Regions from separate parts of the Comamonas sp. GB3 AK4-5 genome, predicted to be linked through region 2. Evidence: predicted binding sites of a transcription regulator. Region 2 holds the regulator's gene; each other region holds the start of a gene.
What was found. The regulator sigma-54, encoded in region 2, starts transcription at its own class of promoters, with help from an activator protein. The targets are predictions, from matches to a motif close to TGGCANGNAANCTGCTTT.
Positions count from the first base shown of each region.

Region 1: a site for sigma-54 is predicted at 2,720-2,737, ahead of ACA027_RS06810 (circularly permuted type 2 ATP-grasp protein). Genes of this name have one in related genera too.
Region 3: a site for sigma-54 is predicted at 3,471-3,488, ahead of ACA027_RS00515 (phenol hydroxylase subunit). Genes of this name have one in related genera too.

Region 1 is NZ_CP166730.1:1,530,056-1,535,055, forward strand. Features, by position in the region: gene ACA027_RS06800 (RidA family protein) at 1-35, opposite strand, end outside; gene ACA027_RS06805 (DNA internalization-related competence protein ComEC/Rec2) at 184-2,655, shown strand; gene ACA027_RS06810 (circularly permuted type 2 ATP-grasp protein) at 2,767-4,293, shown strand; gene ACA027_RS06815 (alpha-E domain-containing protein) at 4,343-4,483, shown strand; gene ACA027_RS06820 (alpha-E domain-containing protein) at 4,477-5,000, shown strand, end outside.
Region 2 is NZ_CP166730.1:4,914,694-4,919,693, reverse strand. Features, by position in the region: gene lptA (lipopolysaccharide transport periplasmic protein LptA) at 1-315, shown strand, start outside; gene lptB (LPS export ABC transporter ATP-binding protein) at 312-1,085, shown strand; gene ACA027_RS21735 (RNA polymerase factor sigma-54) at 1,154-2,731, shown strand; gene ACA027_RS21730 (ribokinase) at 2,958-3,965, shown strand; gene ACA027_RS21725 (hypothetical protein) at 4,040-4,393, opposite strand; gene ACA027_RS21720 (methyl-accepting chemotaxis protein) at 4,424-5,000, opposite strand, start outside.
Region 3 is NZ_CP166730.1:120,778-125,777, reverse strand. Features, by position in the region: gene ACA027_RS00530 (IclR family transcriptional regulator) at 1-709, shown strand, start outside; gene ACA027_RS00525 (GntR family transcriptional regulator) at 746-1,498, opposite strand; gene ACA027_RS00520 (sigma 54-interacting transcriptional regulator) at 1,501-3,213, opposite strand; gene ACA027_RS00515 (phenol hydroxylase subunit) at 3,520-3,711, shown strand; gene ACA027_RS00510 (aromatic/alkene monooxygenase hydroxylase subunit beta) at 3,759-4,751, shown strand; gene ACA027_RS00505 (MmoB/DmpM family protein) at 4,768-5,000, shown strand, end outside.

The DNA of each region.
Region 1 (5,000 bases), 1.7 Mb from region 2:
ATGTTCAGGGCTTGGAGTTTGTCGTAGACGCTCATGGAAATTCCTTGAATGGGATGGGAAAAAGGCCGGGCGCTGCGCGCCTATGGGGCCGCGCAGCGATGCGGACCTCCGGGACCAGCCTGACAGTATGCCAAGAGCCATCCCCTTTTCTGCGCAGCTTCGCGCTTTGTTCGGCCTTGTCGCATGTCCACCACCTCGACTTTGTTGCGCACACCATGGGCCCGCCCGGGCAGCTGGGCCTTGGCAGCGGTGGCCGGTGTGGCGCTGCAGCTGCTCCAGCCCGCGCTGTGGCGCATCCAGGTCTATGCAGGGTGTGGCCTGGGAGCTGCCGGGCTGTGGCTGGCCTGCTGGTCCATGGCCTGGCACTGGCGGCGCTCGCCACAGTCCCGCTGGCGCTGGGTGTTGTGGGCCATGGGGTGGGCGGCCTGGGCCTGCATGGCTTTTGCCAGCGCCGGCCTGCAGGCGCTGCAGCAGCAGGCGCAGCGGCTGGCCCCCGATCTGGAAGGTGTGGACCTGCAGGTCCACGCCGTGGTGGACGCCATGCCGCAGCGCACGGCCCAGGGCTGGCGGCTGCGGCTGGCCGTGCTGCACGCCCAGCGCCCCAGACCCGAGGGCGGTCTGGTGGATGCCGAGCTGCCCCAGTTGCTGGAGGTGATGTGGTATGCACCGCGCACCGCCCTGGCTGGAGCGCAGGAAGCCGTGTCGAGCGAGGCATTGCCCGCCGTGCTGGCCGGTGAGCGCTGGCAATGGACGCTGCGCCTCAAGGCCCCGCATGGTGCACGCAACCCCCATGGCTTTGACTGGGAGCTGTGGCTGTGGGAGCAGGGCGTGGGTGCCACCGGCTATGTGCGCACCGGGCCAGGCCTGCCGCCGCCCGAGCGCCTGGCCGCAGCCGGCATGGCGCGGCCCGTGGAGCAGCTGCGCCAGCATGTGCGCGATGCCATCGTGGCGCGTGCCGAAGCACAGCCGCAGGGCAATGCCCATGCCCGGGCCCTGGGCGTGGTGGCGGCCCTGGTCACGGGTGACCAGCGCGCCATTGCCACGGAGGACTGGGAGGTGTTCAGGCGCACCGGTGTGGCCCATCTGGTCAGCATCTCGGGCCTGCACATCACCATGTTTGCCTGGCTGGCCACGGCGGCCATGGGCTGGTTGTGGCGGCGCAGCCAGCGCTTGTGCCTGTGGTGGCCGGCACCCCAGGCCGCGTTATGGGCCGGCGTGCTGCTGGCCGCCAGCTATGCCTTGTTCAGCGGTTGGGGGCTGCCGGCCCAGCGCACCGTAGGCATGCTGGCCGTGGTGGCCTGGCTGCGCAGCGGCGGCTGGCAATGGCCCTGGCATGCGGTGTGGGCCGTCACCTTGGCGGTGCTGGCGCTGTGGGACCCCTGGGCGCTGTGCCAGGCAGGTTTTTGGCTCAGCTTTGTGGCCGTGGGGGTGCTGCTGGCCTCGGGCACCGCCGCGCCGTCCCAAGGCCTGTGGGGCGAGCTGCGCAAGCTGGCGCGAGAGCAGTGGCTGGTGGTGGTGGCGCTCAGCCCGCTGTCGCTGCTGTTCTTTGGCCAGGTGTCGCTGGCGGGCATATTGGCCAATCTGCTGGCCATTCCCTGGATCACGCTGGTGGTCACACCGCTGGCCATGCTGGGAGTGGTCTGGCCGCCGCTGTGGGAGGCGGCCGCTTTCTGCGTGCAGTCCATGCTGTGGCTGCTGCAGGCCATGGCGGCCTGGCCCTGGGCCAGCCTGGCACGCCCCCAGGCGCCTTGGTGGGCGGCACTGGCGGCCATGGCTGGGGGCGTGTTGCTGGCCATGCCCTGGCCCCGTGCTTGGCGGCTGCTGGCCCTGTCGCTGCTGTGGCCGGCGCTGTGCTGGCAGACACCGCGCCCAGCGCATGGCATGTTCGACCTTTTGGCCCTGGATGTGGGCCAGGGCAGCGCCATCTTGCTGCGTACGGCGCGGCACAGCCTGCTGTTTGATGCCGGCCCAGCCTGGTATGGCGGCGACGCCGGCGCGCGTGCCGTGCTGCCCCTGTTGCAGGCCTGGGGCGAGCGCCTGGATGTGCTGCTGCTCAGTCACAGCGATATGGACCATGTGGGCGGTGCGGACAGCGTGCTGGCGGCCCAGCCCTGGGTGGACTTGCGGGGTGCGGGCGCTGCCGACCTGGCCTCTGCGCAGCACAAGCCCTGGCAGCCCTGTGTGGCAGGCCAGCAATGGGAATGGGATGGCGTGCTGTGGCAGGTGCTGTACCCGCCGGCTGGGGGCGCGGTGCAGGGCAACCCCTCCAGCTGTGTGCTGCGGGTGCAGGCCGCCAATGGCGCGGCGGCGCTGTTGACCGGCGACATCGAGGCGCCGCAGGAGGCCGCGCTGCTGCGTTCCGGCCAGCGACTGACGGCCGATCTGCTGCTGGCGCCCCACCATGGCAGCCGCACCTCATCCAGCCCGGCTTTTGTGGCGGCGGTAGCGCCGCGCACCGTGGTGGTGCAGGCCGGCTACCGCAACCGCTTCGGCCATCCGGCCCCGCAGGTGGTGCAGCGCTATGCAGGCCTGGGCGTGGCGGTGGTGGCAACGCCCCAATGCGGTGCGGCGTATTGGCAGGCCGAGGCCGCACAAACCGTGGACTGTGAACGCCAGCGCCACCGGCACTATTGGAGTGCGGCCACAGCACCGTGACGCCTTGGAGGTCGTGTCGCAGTGTGGGCTTACACTGTTTGGTTGATTCCATAGAACATCGCTATGGCCCGTAACTTGCTTGGTAATCCCAGGAGGCCCACGATGTCCATGATGCAGAAGTACGACGAGATGTACGCCCAGCTGCCCTTTGGCGGCAGCGATGTGCGTGCGCATTACAAGGCCTATGCGCAGTGGCTGGCGCAGCAGCCTCCCGCCACCCTGGCGGACCGGGCCGCCGAGGCCGAACTGATCTTCCGCCGTGTCGGCATCACCTTTGCGGTGTACGGCGACAAGGACGCGGGCGGCGCGGGCACGGAGCGGGTGATTCCCTTTGACCTGATTCCCCGCATCATCCCCGGTGCGGAGTGGCAGCGCATGGAGGCCGGCCTGGTGCAGCGGGTGACGGCGCTCAACCGTTTCATTGAAGACATCTACCATGAGCAGGCCATTTTGCGCGCCGGCCTGGTGCCTACCGAGCTGATTGCCCGCAACAGCCAGTACCGCCCCCAGATGGCCGGGGTGGAAGTGCCACGCGGCATTTATGCGCAGATTGCCGGCATCGACATCGTGCGGGCCGCGAACGCCCAGGGCGAGGGCGAATACTTTGTGCTGGAAGACAATCTGCGCGTGCCTTCTGGCGTGTCCTACATGCTGGAAAACCGCCGCATGATGATGCGGCTGTTTCCCGATCTGTTCACCCGCCATGCCGTGGAGCCGGTGGCCCATTACCCGGACATGCTGCTGGAGACGCTGCGCGCCAGCGCGCCGGCGGCGGCCTCATCGGCCTCGGCCACGGTGGTGGTGCTGACCCCGGGCATGCACAACAGCGCCTATTTCGAGCATGCATTCCTGGCCCAGCAAATGGGCGTGGAGCTGGTGGAAGGGCAAGACCTGGTGGTGCGGGACAAGCGGGTCTATATGCGCACCACGCGGGGTCTGCGCCAGGTGGATGTGATCTATCGCCGGGTGGATGACGATTTTCTGGACCCCCAGGTGTTCCGTCCGACTTCCACACTGGGTTGCCCCGGTTTGATGGAGGCCTTGCGCGCCGGCAACGTCAGCGTCTGCAACACCGTGGGAACCGGCATTGCCGACGACAAATCCGTCTACCCCTATGTGCCGGAGATGATCCGCTTCTACCTGGGCGAGGAGCCCATTCTCTCGAATGTGCCCACCTGGCTGTGCCGCAAGCCCGATGATTTGAAATACGTGTTGGACCATTTGCACGAGCTGGTGGTCAAGGAGGTCCATGGCGCCGGGGGCTATGGCATGTTGATAGGCCCGGCCGCCACACGCGCCGAGATCGCGGACTTTCGCCGCGCCCTGCTGGCCAACCCCGAGGGCTATATCGCCCAGCCCACGCTCAGTCTGTCCAGCTGCCCGACCATGGTGGACAGCGGCATTGCGCCGCGCCATATCGACCTGCGCCCCTTTGTGCTCAGCGGCGAAACCGTGCGCATGGCCGCCGGCGGCCTGACCCGCGTGGCGCTGCAGGAAGGCTCGCTGGTGGTGAATTCTTCGCAGGGCGGCGGCACCAAGGACACCTGGGTGTTGAATGCCGAGGCATCGGGCCAGCCATCGCCCGAGCTGGTGCAGGCATTGGGCGGGATGGTGCAGGGCATGGGGGGGCGTTTGTGATGCATTGCCTGTCTTTTACCCCTTGCCACAGCTTGTTCAAGGAGGACCTATGCTGAGCCGCACTGCCGACCATTTGTTCTGGATGTCTCGCTACACAGAAAGGGCAGACAAGCGCGAAGCGCTTGCGCTACAACAGTGCCGGCATGCGCAGCATGCACGGGGTTTTCTGCCCAGGGAGGTTCTATGCTGAGTCGCACTGCCGACCATTTGTTCTGGATGTCGAGGTACACAGAAAGGGCAGAAAACACCGCCCGCATGCTGCGCGTCAGCTACGAGACTTCCATGCTGCCCCAGCCGGCCGAGGCCGTGCGCAAGGACTGGCTGGGCGTGCTGTCTATCAGCGAGCTGATTCCCGCCTACCACCGCCTCCATGACCAGGTCACGCGCGATGGCGTGTTGCATTTCATGGTGTGCGATGCGCGCAATCCCTCGTCCATTTATGCCTGCCTGCAGGCCGCGCGCGAAAACGCCAGGGCGGTGCGCGGAGCGCTGACCTCGGAGGTGTGGGAAACCCAGAACCAGACCTGGCTGGAGTTGAACCTGCAGCTCAAAGACGGGCGCTTTGCGCAAGACCCCGCCAAGTTGCTGGAGTGGGTCAAATACCGCTCCCATCTCTCGCGCGGGGTGTCGTCGGGCACCATGCTGCAGGACGAGGCTTTCCACTTTGTGCGCCTGGGCACTTTTCTGGAGCGGGCCGACAACACGGC
Region 2 (5,000 bases):
GAGATCATCGAGTACGACGGCAAAAAAGATGATGTGCGCCTGATCCAGCGCGGTCAGCTGCGCCGCTACACCGGTGCCACGTTGAGTGACGACATCACCGGCACCATCATCACCTACAACAACCTGACCGACGTGTTCACCGTGGACGGCAGCCGCCGACCCACGCCGGGCAGCGCGGAAGCGGCCAACAGCTCCGGCAGCCGGGTGCGTGCCGTACTGGTGCCCAAGACCCCACCGGCCGCAGCGCCTGCGGCACCGGCGAACACCGTGTCGCCACTGCAGCCGTCCAACAACCTGAACCCGCGCAAACCGTGACCACTGCCGCCGAGACCCCGTCCCCCGCTGCCAGCAGCCTGGAAGTACGCCATCTGGCCAAATCCTATGGCAGCCGCAAGGTGGTCAAGGATGTGTCGCTCACCGTGCAAAAGGGCGAGGTGGTGGGCTTGCTCGGCCCCAATGGAGCGGGCAAGACCACCTCGTTTTACATGATCGTGGGCCTGGTGCGCAGCGATGCCGGTGACATCCACATCGATGGCCACTCGGTGGCGAACATGCCCATCCACCAGCGCTCGCGTCTGGGGCTGTCCTATCTGCCGCAGGAGGCCTCCATCTTCCGCAAGCTCAGCGTGGAAGAGAATGTGCGCGCCGTGCTGGAGCTGCAGCGCGACGCCCAGGACAAGCCCCTGTCCAAGGCCGAGGTGGAGCAGCGCCTGACAGATCTGCTCAAGGAGCTGCGGGTGGACCATCTGCGTTCCTCGCCCGCGATCGCCCTGTCCGGTGGCGAGCGCCGCCGTGTGGAAATCGCCCGGGCGCTGGCCACGCAGCCGCGCTTCATCCTGCTGGACGAGCCCTTTGCCGGTATCGACCCCATCGCGGTGATCGAGATCCAGCGCATCATCGGCTTCCTCAAGGAACGCGGTATCGGCGTGCTCATCACCGACCACAACGTGCGCGAGACGCTGGGCATCTGCGACCACGCCTTCATCATCAGCGACGGCCATGTGCTGGCGCAGGGTACGCCGGAAGAGATCGTGGAGAACGCCGAAGTCCGGAGGGTCTACCTGGGCGAACATTTCCGCATGTAAGCCCGGCTTCCACCACCAGCCTCCACCATCACCACGCCGAAGACACCGAGCACCAAGGGAGCGCCACGTTGAAGCCAGGTTTGTCCTTGCGAGTCTCGCAACATTTGGCTTTGACGCCGCAATTGCAGCAGTCGATCCGGCTGCTGCAGCTGTCCACCCTGGAGCTGGCCCAGGAAGTCGAGCAGATGCTCGACGACAACCCTTTTCTGGAGCTTTCCCCCGAAGAAGCCCCGCGCGAAGACTTCGGGCTGTCCCAATCCGATGCCCCGGCCCAGGCCGATGACTACGGGGCCGAACAAGCTGCACTTTCAGGAGCTTCAGACGCTGGTGCAGAAAGCGCTGAAGGCCCAAACAATGCAGAAAGTGCCGCCGATTTCGATGCCCCCGACTGGGACGGCGACGGCGGCCACGACCTGCAGCCCGATGACAGCGAATGGGGCGGGGACGCCCCGGCGCGCGGCGCGCTCAAGGACGGGGAGGAGGGCATCAGCGCACTGGATCTGGCGCGTGCCCATGAATCGCTGACCGACCACCTGCTGCGCCAGGCGCTGTCGCTGCACCTGTCCGAGCTGGACGGCCATGTGCTGCGCTATCTGATTGAAAACCTGAACGACGACGGCTATCTGGAAGACACGCTGCAGTCCCTGGCCGAAGGCTTGGCGGGCTGCGAAGACCCGGAGCGCCTGGAAGAGCTGGTGCACCGCTTCACCGTGGCGCTGCGTTTGCTGCACAGCCTGGAACCCGTGGGCGTGGGGGCGCGTGATCTGGGCGAATGCCTGCAACTGCAGCTGCAGCATTTGCAGCAGCGCCGCGAAGCCGATCCCGCCGTACTGGAAACGGCGCTGGCCATTTGCGCACAGCCGCTGGACCTGCTGGCGCGGCGCGATGTGCGCCGTCTGCTGCAGCTCACCGGCCACCATGAGGAGCGCGTTCGCGCCGCCATGGCGCTGATTGCCCGGCTCGAGCCCCGGCCCGGCCGGCGCTTTGCCGATGTGGAGCGCCACATCGTTGTGCCGGATGTGATCGTCACCCGCTCCAGTCGCCGTGCCAGCGAAGGCACACCCCAGTTCAATGTGCAGCTCAATGCCGATGTGATGCCGCGGCTGCGCGTGCACGACATCTATGCCGGTGCGTTGCGCGGCCACAAGGGCAGCGAAGGCCATGCCGGCCTGCAGCAGCGCCTGCAGGAGGCGCGCTGGTTCATCAAGAACGTGCAGCAGCGCTTTGACACCATCTTGCGTGTCTCGCGCGCCATCGTGGAGCGGCAGAAGAATTTCTTTGTGCATGGCGACCTGGCCATGCGCCCGCTGGTGTTGCGCGATATTGCCGATGAGCTGGGCCTGCATGAGTCCACCATCAGCCGCGTGACCACGGCCAAGTACATGGCCACGCCCCATGGCACTTATGAGCTGAAGTACTTTTTCGGCTCCGGCCTGGGCACGGAAACCGGCGGCAATGCCTCGAGCACGGCAGTGCGGGCGCTGATCAAGCAATTCGTCTCGGCAGAGAGCGTGAAAAAGCCGCTGTCGGACAGCCAGATCGCCGACATGCTCAAGGAACAGGGCATTGATTGCGCCCGCCGCACCGTGGCCAAATACCGCGATGCGCTGAAGATTGCACCAGCCAATCTGCGCAAAAAGCTGTAAATATCAGCGTGGATAGCTACCAAAGCAGTAGCGAAAGCCGGGCTGCGGTACCCACCGCACTGCGCAGCATGCCGGCTGGGTAGACAGGGTGGACATACCCCTGCGGGTCAGTAGCTACCGCCATGGCGCGGGCCGGTGGAAACAGGCACATTGGGAGCCACGCGCTGGCGGCTTGCGTGGCAAGCAGGCCTTGGCTTGGCAACCCCCTACAGGCAGGAGACAGACCATGGTTGCACCGCTTTCTTCCGGGGCCTTGCCCCGCACCACCTCGGCGGCCGAAAGGGCCGCAGCAGGCCTGCCGCACCGCGTGGCACACATGGCCGTGGTGGGCAGTCTGAACATGGACCTGGTGCTGACCCTGGAGCGCATGCCCCAGGCGGGCGAGACGGTGTTGGCCCAGACCCTGCAGTCCACCCCGGGTGGCAAAGGCGGCAACCAGGCCCTGGCCTGTGCGCGCCAGGGGGCTGAAGTCACGCTGTTTGCCAGCGTGGGGCGCGACCAGCCCGGCAACCAGCTGCGGCTGGCGCTGCACGCGGCCGGTATCAACGTGGAGCATGTGGCGGTGCAGGAAAGCGTGCCCACGGGCACGGCCGTGGTCATGGTCGAGCCAGGGGGCGAAAACCGCATCTGCGTGGTGGCCGGTGCCAATGCCGAGCTGGTGCTGCCCGAGGAGGCTTTGCTCTATGCGTTGGCCCAGGCAGATTTTCTGCTGCTGCAGCTGGAAGTGCCCGATGCCGTGGTCCTGCAGGCCCTGCAGGCGGCCCACAGCGCGGGCTGCCGCGTGGTGCTCAACCCATCACCCGTGCGCATGCTGCCTGCGGCTTGGTGGCCCCTGGTGCACACCCTGGTGGTGAATGCGCAGGAGGCCGCGGCACTGACCGGTCTGGAGGTCGACGGCCCGGCTGCGGCGCAGCAGACCTGCCAGGCCTTGCTCGCGCGTGGGGTGCAGCAGGTGGTGCTCACCCTGGGGGCACAAGGCGCGGTGGCCGGGGTGGCCCGGGGCTCGCCGCGTCACCATGCCGCCCTGGACTTGCCCGTGGTGGACACCACGGGCGCGGGCGACAGCTTTCTAGGGGCCATGGTCACCCGCTTGGCCGAAGGCGACAGCCTGGCCGATGCCGTGGACTGGGGCATTCGTGCGGCCAGCCTGTGCATGGGCAAAGCCGGTGCACAGCCCTCTATTCCCACCCGGGCGCAGGTGGAAGCGCTGGCGCTGGTGCGCGAGCTGGAGTGAGACATTCTGCTGATGACGCTTGCATAAGCCGCTCCTGAACAAGGAGTGATGCAGCGACGCCACCAGGCTGCGCTTCAGCGCGTGCTGCCGTCGCAGTAGGCGTGCCAGCCTGCCGGCGTGTTCTCAAAGCCGCGCTGCAGGGCCAGCTCCCAGGGGCGCTCGCAGCGCTGGGTACGTTGGCACCAGGAATTCCCGGTGGATGGCTTGCAGCCATGGGCATCGGTGTGGCCACCCAGAATGAGGGCCTCTGGCGCGGCTTCGCTGGAAGTCTGGGGTGCACTGACTGCCGCTGCAGCGGGCTGCGCGGCGGATGGCACAGCGGGTGCTGCAGTGGGCGCGGACTGGCAGGCACCGAGCAAGGTCAGCGCCAGAGCGCCCAGCAGGGCGCGGGGCTGGGCCGCGATGGAAAGCAAAGAGGGCAATGGCATACGCCTATCTTATGCGGCGTCTCATGGTTCTTAGCCCCGTAGCAGTGCCGGGTGTGAGGACGCGGTGCCGTGGTGGCCTTCCAGCCTGAAGCCCGCCACCGCATCGGCCAGCTGGTGGGCCTGCTGCTGCAGGGCCTGTGCGGCGGCCGTGGCCTCTTCCACCAGGGCGGCGTTTTGCTGCGTGCCCTGGTCCATCTGGCTGACAGCGCCGCCGATTTCGGCAATGCCCCGGCTTTGTTCCTGGCTGGCATTGCTGATCTCGGAGACGATGGCGGTGACGCGGCGCACGCTGTCCACCACGTCCTGCATGGTGGTGCCGGCATCCTGCACCAACAGGCTGCCGGTACTCACCTGGCTGACGGAGTCGTCGATCAGCTGCTTGATTTCCTTGGCGGCTTCGGCGCTGCGCTGGGCCAGGGTGCGCACCTCGCCGGCCACCACGGCAAAACCGCGGCCTTGCTCGCCGGCGCGGGCCGCTTCCACGGCGGCATTCAGCGCCAGGATATTGGTCTGGAAAGCGATGCCGTCAATGACGGCAATGATGTCCACGATCTTGCGTGACGCCGCATCGATACCCCCCATGGTTTGCACCACCTGGTTCACCACG
Region 3 (5,000 bases), 260 kb from region 2:
GTCGCTGTCGGAGCTGGCGCGCCAGTCCGGCATTCCCCATGCCACCGTGCACCGGCTGCTGCAGGATTTGCTGGCCGCACGCCTGGTGGCCCGCGAGCCCGATGGCCGCGGCTATGTGCTGGGGCGGCTGGCCTTTGAATACGGCCTGGCCGCGCGCAGCCGCCACGATGTGGCCGGCCTGTTCACTCCCAACCTGGAGCGGCTGACGGCCGCCACCGGCTACGCGGCCTATTTGTTTGTGCGCAGCGGCACCGAGGCCGTGTGCTATGCCCACACCGCCACGCGCCGCCCCGATGCCCCCCTCACCGTCACCGTGGGCGGCCGCCGCCCGCTGGGCGTGGGCGCCGCCGGCCTGGCCCTGCTGGCGGCACAGGATGACGCCCTGGTGGAGCAGGCCCTGGCACAGCATGCCGAGGTGCTGGGCCGCTACGGCGGCCTCACTGCACCGCGGCTGCGCGAGCTGCTGGAGCAGACCCGCACCCTGGGCTATGCGCGCAGCGGCGGCTGTTTGAACACCAACACCGCCGCCGTGGGCCACACGGCCTGCGACGCCGCCGGCCAGGCCTTTGCGGCCATCAGCCTGTCCACCACCCAGGCCCGCCTCACCCACCGCGAGGCCGCGCGCCTGGATGGCCTGCTGCGCGCAGAAATCGCCGACATCACGCCGCGGATTCACTTTCACTGGAGCGACAGCGCGGCCCTGCGCTGAAGCGCTTGGCAAAGCGGGCAGGCGCGCAATGTCTGCTCAATCCTCCCCTTCCTGCACCCTCCCCGGCAACACCAGCTTGCCCTCCCGCATGGCTTGCAGCAGCAGGTGAGGGGTGGTGCAGATATGGGCTTCCAGGGCCAGAGCCGCACGCGCCTCCTGGCCGGCCATGGCCAGTTCAAAGATCTCGGTGTGCTCGGCATGCACATCGCGCGTCAGCGATGGCAGGCCCATGGCGTAGCAGCGGTAGCGCTCGCTGTGGCGCGCGAGCACGCGCAACACCTTGACCGTCCACTGCGATGCATGACCGGCCAGCAGGCTGTCGTGAAAGCGCACGTTCAAGGCCTCCCATTGGCGCCGATTCTCGCTGGACAGGGGCTGCTCGGCCGCAGAAAGCTCCTCGTAGCTGGCCTGCAGCTGGGCGCGCCAGGCCGCATCGCCATGGCGTATGGATTCGCGCAGGGCATGGGTTTCGATGTGCACGCGCAGGCGGGTGATGTCCTGCAGATCGTCCATGGCGATGGGCGAGACGCGAAAGCCGCGCTGGCCTTCGGCAGTGACCAGGGCGTCGCTGACCAGGCGCGTCAAAGCCTCGCGCAGCGTGCCCGCACCCACACCATAGGCCTGGCGCAAATGCTCTATGCGCAGCTTGCTGCCGGGCAGCAGCTGGCCTTCGATGATGTCGGTGCGCAGCTGCGCATAGGTTTGCTCGGTCAGGGTGCGCGATGCGCCGCCATCCGGAGCGTCGATGTCTGCATGCAGCAGCTGCTGTACAAAGGATTTTTTGGCCATGCTCACTCTCTTGAATCGGTAGCGCCTTCGCTGCGTTCTCTGATGCGCGAGAGCCGGTAGCTGAGCTGGGGACGTGTCATGCCCAGGGCACGGGCTGCGGCCGCGAGATTGCCACCCGCGCGGCGCACGGCCTCTTGCAGCAGGCCGTCTTCCAGCGCCTCCAGGGACAAGCCCTGGTTTTGCATGCTGTCATAGAGGCTGGCCGTGCGCGGGTCGCCGTCCACGCTGCATGCCTGGGCCAAATGGCCCTGGGCGTCGATGGTGGTCTGGCCGTTGTCCGTCCATTGGGGGAACAGACAGGCCACATCGATGAGCTCGCCAGGCGGCGTGAGAATGAGACCGCGCTCCACCAGGTTCTCCAGCTCGCGCACATTGCCGGGCCAGCTGTGGCCGCGCAACGCGGTCAGCGCACGGTCGCTGAGGCCCGCAACGGGCTTGCCATGCAGGGCCGAATATTTCTGCAGCAAATGCATGGCCAGCAGCTCGATGTCGTCCACGCGCTCGCGCAGCGCCGGGATGTGGATGGGGTAGACGTTGAGGCGGTAGAGCAGGTCGCGCCGAAAGCGGCCCTGCTCCACGGCTTTTTCCAGATCGACGTTGGTGGCCGCAATCACGCGCACATCGACCTGGGTGCTGCGGTGGCCGCCCAGGCGCTCCACCTCGCCACTTTGCAGCACGCGCAGCAGCTTGGCCTGGGCAGCCAGGGGCAGCTCCCCCAACTCGTCCAGCATCAGCGTGCCGCCATGGGCACGTTCAAAGCGGCCTATGCGCGTGGCCGTGGCACCGGTGAACGCGCCTTTCTCGGCACCGAACAGCTCACTCTCAATGAGGTCTGCAGGCAGGGCCGCGCAGTTCACCGCCACAAAGGGTTTGTCGGCCCGGGGGCTCATAGCGTGCAGGGCGCGTGCAAAGCGCTCCTTGCCCACGCCAGTCTCGCCGGTGAGCAACACCGTGACCTGGGTGGGCGCGGCCTTGGACAGCAGCTCCAGTGCGCCCTGGAAGGCCCGCGAATGCCCCAGCAGCGGCCCCTGGTTGTCGCTGGGGGCCAGCCCGGTGCGCAAGGCCTCGACCTGGGACTGCAGCTCATCCAGGCGGACCAGCATGGAGTCGGGGTCGTAGTCGCGCGCGATCTGCTCGCCATCGGGCCACTCATGCTGAAAACGGCCTTCTATGCGGCAGTGCTCATGCCCACAGGTGGCGCATTGCATTTCCTTGAAAAAAACGGGGCGGCGGAAAAAAGCGCTGGAATAACCCGAGGCATAGCCCAGCAGCATCCAGCAGGAAGGCTGGTCCTGCGGCCCCCACTCGCGCAAATGGATTTCCGCTTCCCAGCTGTGCTCCCAGCGCACCACGCAGCGAAAGCGGCCGGCCTCTTCATCGGCCTCGAAGATTTCCGGCGTGGCGCGCACCGCGCCCTCCAAGCGGTGCAGCTGGGGGCCCACGGCAAACATCTCGAACAGGCTGGCCGTGGGCCGGATCTGGCGGGCCAGCAGCGCATCGCGCTCGCCTGCGGCATAGCCGGCGCGCAGCAGCAAGCGCCGCGTGTGGTCGGGCCCCATGGTGTTCATCATCTCGCGGCGCAAGGCATGCAGCGAGGCCAGATGCAAAAGCAGCATGCGCTGGCCCGAGAGCCAGATCAGCCCGTCTTCGGTGGAAAAACGGACCAGGCTGCGCAAGTCGGCATCGGAGGGCAGGGCGGGAATGGGCTGTGACATTTCCAAACTATCGATAAAACCATGCATCCCGGCTAGAGGATTGACCCGCATCAAACGCATTGTTCGGGCAGCAATCAGTTCATGAATTGCGAACCCCCAGCCTTGGGTGTTGATGATTTGATCATGCTGCACTGCATTAGGCGAAGGGACTGCGGCACCCAATCCCTAGGGTTTGCCCGAAACCTGGCACGCCAAAGCGCGCGGCCAAGCGCACAAATTTAGGGAGTAACCCTAGATTTATCGATATTCCAGCGATCTGGCATGGGCCGTGCAACAGCTAGGCCAACAACCCGCCAGGAGCCCCGCATGGAAACACCCCACCTCGACCTTCCCGTCTGCGACCTCACACGCCGCTCGGTGCGCGTGCTGCAAAAGCGTGCCAATGGCTTTGTGGACTTCGAGTTTTCCGTGGGCTGGCCCGAGCTCACGGTGGAACTCGCCATGACCGAGGCCGACTTCCAGGCCTTCTGCCACACCCAGAAAGCCACCGTGCTCTGAGGCGGCCACCCGCTTTCGCATCCCACGACCACACAGGAGACAAGCCCATGAACATCGAGCTTTCGGCGCGCGAAATACAGCCGCTGCGCAACACCTTTGCCCGCGTGGCGGCCTACACGGGGGACAAGCCCGCGTCGCGCTATCTGGAGGCCACGCTGGGCGTGCAGCCCACACACCACTTCCACTACCGGCCGCTGTGGGAGCCCGAGTTCGAGCTGTTCGACACCGGCCGCACCGCGATCCGCATGGCCGACTGGAATGCACTGCGCGATCCGCGCCAGTACTACTACGCCACCTGGACCATGGCCCGCGCCAAGCAGCAGGAAGCCGTGGAGGCCAGCTACCAGTTCGTGGAGTCGCGCGGCCTGGCCGGCAAGATGCCCGACGGCCTGCGCGCCAAGGTCTGCGAGGTGCTGATGCCGCTGCGCCATGTGGCCTGGGGCGGCAATATGAACAACAGCCAGATCTGCTCGCGCGGCTACGGCACGCCCTTCACGGCCCCGGCCATGATGCATGCCATGGACCACCTGGGCGTGGCCCAGTACCTCACGCGCCTGGGCTTGGTCATGGACGAGCCCGGTGTGCTGGAAGCCGGCAAGAACGACTGGATGCAGCACCCGGCCTGGCAGCCGCTGCGCCATCTGGTCGAAGACCTGCTGGTGGTGCAAGACCCCATGGAGCTGTTCGTGGCCCAGAACATGGCCCTGGACGGCCTGCTGTACCCGCTGATCTACAGCCATTTCGTGGACGACGACGTGGCCGTCCAGGGCGGAACGGCCGTGGCCATGCTCACCTCCTTCATGCCCGAGTGGCATGCCGAGACCGCGCGCTGGATCGATGCCGTGGTCAAGGTCGCCGCCGCCGAATCCGACGCCAACCGCGCCCAGCTCTCACGCTGGTACCTGGCCCATGCCGACCATGCCGGCGTGGCCCTGGCCCCTGTGGCCGAACTCGCCCTGGGCGAACGCGGCGCCACCGCGCTGAACGAAGTCCGCCAAAGCCTGGATGCCCGTGCCCGCAAGGCCGGCCTCGATATCTGAGCGCAGGAAGTTGCAAATGAACCAAGCTAGCAGCCCCACGGTTTCCAAGGTGTTCATCGCCTTTCAGGACAACGAGGAATCGCGCCCTGTGGTGGACGCCATCCTCGCCGACAACCCCCATGCCCAGGCCGTGCACTCGCCGGGTCTCGTGAAGATCGACGCCCCGGGCCGCCTGGTCATACGCCGCGCCAGCATCGAAGAGCAGACCGGCCGCCCCTACGAGCTGCAGCAGATCCAGATCAACCTGGT